DNA from 2 places in the Virgibacillus sp. FSP13 genome. Region 2 is predicted to be linked to the other one. Evidence: riboswitches for the same ligand, from Rfam matches in the RefSeq annotation. Region 2 holds a riboswitch; the other holds the start of a gene.
The links. A riboswitch is a leader RNA that binds a small molecule or an ion and turns the genes downstream of it on or off. The one in region 2 is predicted to bind lysine.

Region 1: another riboswitch for lysine. It lies ahead of dapA (4-hydroxy-tetrahydrodipicolinate synthase); the one in region 2 lies ahead of ACW2QC_RS10775 (Na+/H+ antiporter NhaC family protein).

What each region holds. Positions count from the first base shown of each region.
Region 1 is NZ_JBSVKG010000005.1:129,170-131,582, reverse strand. It holds gene dapA (4-hydroxy-tetrahydrodipicolinate synthase) at 32-895, opposite strand; lysine riboswitch at 1,011-1,189, opposite strand; gene ACW2QC_RS06665 (ABC transporter ATP-binding protein) at 1,375-2,160, opposite strand; gene ACW2QC_RS06660 (ABC transporter permease) at 2,173-2,413, opposite strand, start outside.
Region 2 is NZ_JBSVKG010000010.1:64,007-66,419, reverse strand. It holds gene yunB (sporulation protein YunB) at 21-812, shown strand; lysine riboswitch at 859-1,035, shown strand; gene ACW2QC_RS10775 (Na+/H+ antiporter NhaC family protein) at 1,202-2,413, shown strand, end outside.

The DNA of each region.
Region 1 (2,413 bases), on a different contig from region 2:
GTCCCACCTGCCAACAGCCCGTTGTCCCAATCTATCTCAGAATCGCTTGTAATCCCCTTTTTTCTTCTTCTGTTAAAGGTACCATTGGCAATCGAACATTTCCAACGCGGATGCCTTTTTGGTTTAGTGCTTCTTTAGTAGGTGATGGGCTTGGTTGGGCAAATAATGCCTTCATCACTGGGAGAAGCGTTCGATGCATCAAAGCCGCCGCTTGTGTATCACCATTGTTAAAATGGCTGATCATTTCCTGCATTTCATTCCCCACGACATGGGCAGCAACAGAGACAACGCCTGCTCCACCGATGGACATAACTGGTAATGTCAAACTATCATCTCCACTGTATAGTGTAAAATCATTAGGGGTTTGGCTAATCACTTTCGCCATTGCATCCAAATTACCGCTCGCATCCTTTATAGCCACGATATTTTCAATCTCTGCTAATCGAACAACTGTCCCTACCGCTATCGCAACAACGCTTCGGCCAGGTACATTATAAAGCATAACTGGTAGTGATGTGGACGTTGCGATAGCTTTAAAATGTTGAAACAATCCTTCTTGTGATGGTTTGTTGTAATAAGGTGCGACAAGCATTACACCGTCGACGCCCGCTTCTTCCGCCTTTTTTGTTAAATCGATAGAAGCTTTCGTGCTATTCGATCCGGTCCCAGCGACAACAGGTATTCTACCGTTGACAACCTTAACAACATAGGTGAACAATTCCGCTTTTTCATCGGTTGTTAGTGTAGGACTTTCCCCAGTTGTTCCGGCAATCACTAGTCCATCAGAACCATTTGTAATTAAATGATTCACTAATTTACTTGTAGCGTCAAAATCAATCTCTCCATTTTGATCAAATGGGGTAACCATTGCAGTTAAAACTTTACCAAAATCCATGACGACACACCCTTTACATATTTTTTAGTAAGTAAGGTAGTAAGGGTATCGCAAAGCAAACGCAAAAAAAGCAACAACGAGGGCTTCGCTGTTGCAGTAGAAACGATCGCTTCCTGCGTAAGATAGCCCTTCATATAGTCACCTATATGACAGTCCTGTATTTATTCAACACAGTCCCAGCTTCAAGAACATGAGATTCTCTCCGCTTCGGCAAATCACCCCTTTCCACAATCGTCATTGGAACCCATTTTCCTCACATTGTGTACTGATGGCCCTTGCGCCTCTATCCTCACTTCAAACATATTGAAACAAGAAATATTTAATTAAACTTTAACGTAACACACAAACCTCATGATTTCAAGAGCTGGGACGTGGGGACAGGTTAGTTGTCCCACCCTCTATCCCGCACCACGCCTGCAAATCGGACTGGGACAACTAACCTGTCCCCATGTCCCGCCGCGCGGCCAACCATATCCCGTTCAGCCTAATACTGCGCGGTCGCTTTCGAATTTGGTGCCTCGTATGCGTTGGAATTCTTTTAGTAGGTCTTCAATGGTTAATTTTTGTTTTTCTTCTCCGTTTACATCTAGGATAATTTGGCCTTTATCCATCATAATCAGCCGATTGCCTAAATCGAGTGCTTGCTGCATGTTGTGGGTAACCATTAATGTTGTTAAGTTAAATTTGCTGATGACATCATCGGTTAGTTTGGTGATTAATTCTGCACGGGAAGGATCCAATGCTGCTGTGTGCTCATCAAGCAGCAAAATGTTTGGTTCAGTAAAAGTAGCCATCAATAATGATAGCGCCTGCCGTTCCCCACCGGAAAGAAAGCCGACTTTGGCGTTTAACCGATCTTCCAAGTTCAGATTTAACGATGCCAAAGTTTTCCTAAACATTTCCTTCCGTTTTTTCGTAACACCTGGTTTCAATTTCCTTTTCTTATTACGCGCATATGCCATCGCTAGATTTTCCTCAATGGTCATGGATGGTGCTGTGCCGGCCATTGGATCCTGGAAAACACGACCAATATAGGCCGAGCGTTTGTACTCCGGTAAATGAACAACCTGCTTGTCATTGATAAGCACATCGCCAACATCCGGGATTAAATTTCCAGAGACAACATTCATTAGTGTCGACTTACCTGCCCCATTACTGCCAATTACGGTAACGAATTCGCCTTCCTTTAGTTCCAAATCTACGCCCTGTAATGCTTTCTTTTCATCTGGTGTTCCTTCATTAAATGTAATTGAGATATTTTTCATTTGAAGCAAAATTTACACCTCCCTTACTTTTTCCTGGCTAAGGCTGGCACGCTTTTCCAAACGGCGCTTTTTCTCTTTCCTTGCCGCTAAAACTTTTGGTGTCACCAATGCGGCGATTACGAGCAATGCAGTGATCAATTTCATATCGCCTGTTTCCAAAAATTCAACCCGCAGTGCCATCGCAACGACAATTCGGTAAATAATTGCACCACCAACAACAGCTAATGTTGCCCTAGCAATTGTCTTGGTACCA
Region 2 (2,413 bases):
GTTTTAGGGGGGTTTTCATATTGAGAAAACGGCTAGCTTTTAGAAAAAGACGATCACCACCTCCAGTAAAGAACATCTTTGTCATTACCATGATTTTATTTGTATTAATGATTTGGTTAAGTTTTGTAATAGTTGATAAAGGAATTAAACCAACATTAATGGATGTTGCAGAAACAAAAACAACTGCATTTGCAACAAGGGCGATAAACGCAGCTGTTAAATTTGCCGAAAGTTATGAATTTCAAGATGTAACGGATGTTACGCAGAATGAAAATGGTGATATCACTTCCTGGAAATTTAATTCTGCTGCAGTCAATGAAATTAATCGTTATGCAACGGATCGAGTGGAGGAATTCTTTAAACGAATGAACAGTGGCGAAATACCACCGGAGGAGCAAGAAAATTTAGATCTAGACTATGGTGATACAGCTGAAGAAAAGAGTACCGAGGATCCAACGGTAGTGGAAATTCCTTTAGGTCAGGCAACGGGTAATACCATTTTTGCCAACTTAGGACCAAAAATTCCCGTTAATTTAGAACTCGTTGGTAATGTAAAGACCGATGTTGTTCATGATATAGAGGGATTTGGGATTAATAGTGCGCTAATTAAAGTATATATTCATGTTGAAGCGGAAGTTCAAATTGTTATACCATTTTCAACAGGTGTAAAAAAAGTCAGTACAGATGTATATGCAACTTCAGGAGTGATTAATTTGGGTGTTCCAGATTTTTATGGTGAGGGAGGAAATAATAATCCGTCCATATCAATCCCGAAAGATGACTTTGAAAAGGACTTGCAAGACGATAAATAATCTAGTATAGTTAAGATAATAATTAAATAATTTAACCTTATCAGATCGGTGAGGTAGAGGTGCAAATGAGATTAGTAGTCAATTGGAGAATGACAACGATGATGATTGACCAAAGGATTGTTTGCCGAAGTGTAATAAGGGTCAGACTTATTATTGCTGGTATATCTTTGAACAAAGGATGTACTGTCATGCTTATCGGAATGCATGGAGAACTACTGATCGAAATGGAGGATAACGTATACTTTTTAGAGCAATGGTAGGTTATTTTCTATCGTTGCTTTTTTGTGTTTTTTGGCTGGAATTAGTTGCCAAAAGGGACATGAAGCTAAGTTCCTCTTATTTTGTGGCGTATCTCTATGTGCGAGTTATTATAAATGGAGGTAGCAATTATGGAAGGAACAATTTACTCATTAATTCCCGCACTACTTATGCTCGTTTTAGTCTTACTTACAAGAAAAGTCCTACTATCATTGGGAGTAGGAATTGTTGTTGGAGCATTATTTATTCATGATTTTAATATCATGGCTTCGATTGAAGAAATTTGGCAAACTTTTTACGCGATTTTTGTTGTAGATGGCTCGTTAAATACGGGAAACATATTGTTATTATGTTTCTTGTTATTTTTAGGAATTATGACCGCTTTTTTAACAGCGTCTGGTGGTAGTCGGGCCTTTGGTGAATGGATGATTAAGCGTGTGAAAACAAGAACTGGTGCTCAAGTGATGACCGCTATCTTTGGAATTATTGTTTTTATTGATGATTATTTTAATGCATTAGCCGTCGGACAAATTGCTCGACCGTTAACAGATAGACACAAAATATCCCGGGCTAAATTGGCCTATTTTATCGATTCAACGTCTGCTCCTGTAACCGTTATTTCTCCAATCTCCAGTTGGGGGGCCTATATCATCGGTTTACTTGGAAGCTTGTTGGCGGCAAATGAAATAACAGATATACAACCGTTAGAAGCTTTTGTGAAAATGATTCCTTATAATTTCTATGCATTAGCAGCACTACTTTTTGTATTTCTGACAGCATACATGAGAATCGATTTTGGCCCAATGCGTAAACATGAAAAACGTGCAATTGATACAGGAGAGGTTGTTAATCCAGACGTAAAAGTACCTGGAGATTTGAAGGAAACATTCGAACCACATAAAAATGGAAGAATATATCATTTACTTGTCCCTATCCTCATTTTGGTTGTGGGAACTGTTGGAATGATGATAATCACCGGAATACAGGCCAGTGATAATGCTACAATATTGACTATTTTTGCTAATACAAACGTTAACTTATCCCTGTTTGTTGGTGGACTAATATCAGTTGCATCTGCTTTTATCTTCCACATACGGCAAAGTGAACCGAGGGCAAATTTGATTAACGTTATTTTTGAAGGAATAAAGACAATGCTTCCAGCTATTTATATCTTAATAATGGCTTGGATGATTGGTTCGGTAATTGGAACATTGGAAACAGGGGATTATTTAGCACAGCTTGTAAATGATGCTTCCATCAGTCCGACATTGCTTCCATTTTTATTCTTTATTATTTCTGGATTTATGGCCTTAGCAACAGGTACTTCCTGGGGAACATTTGGC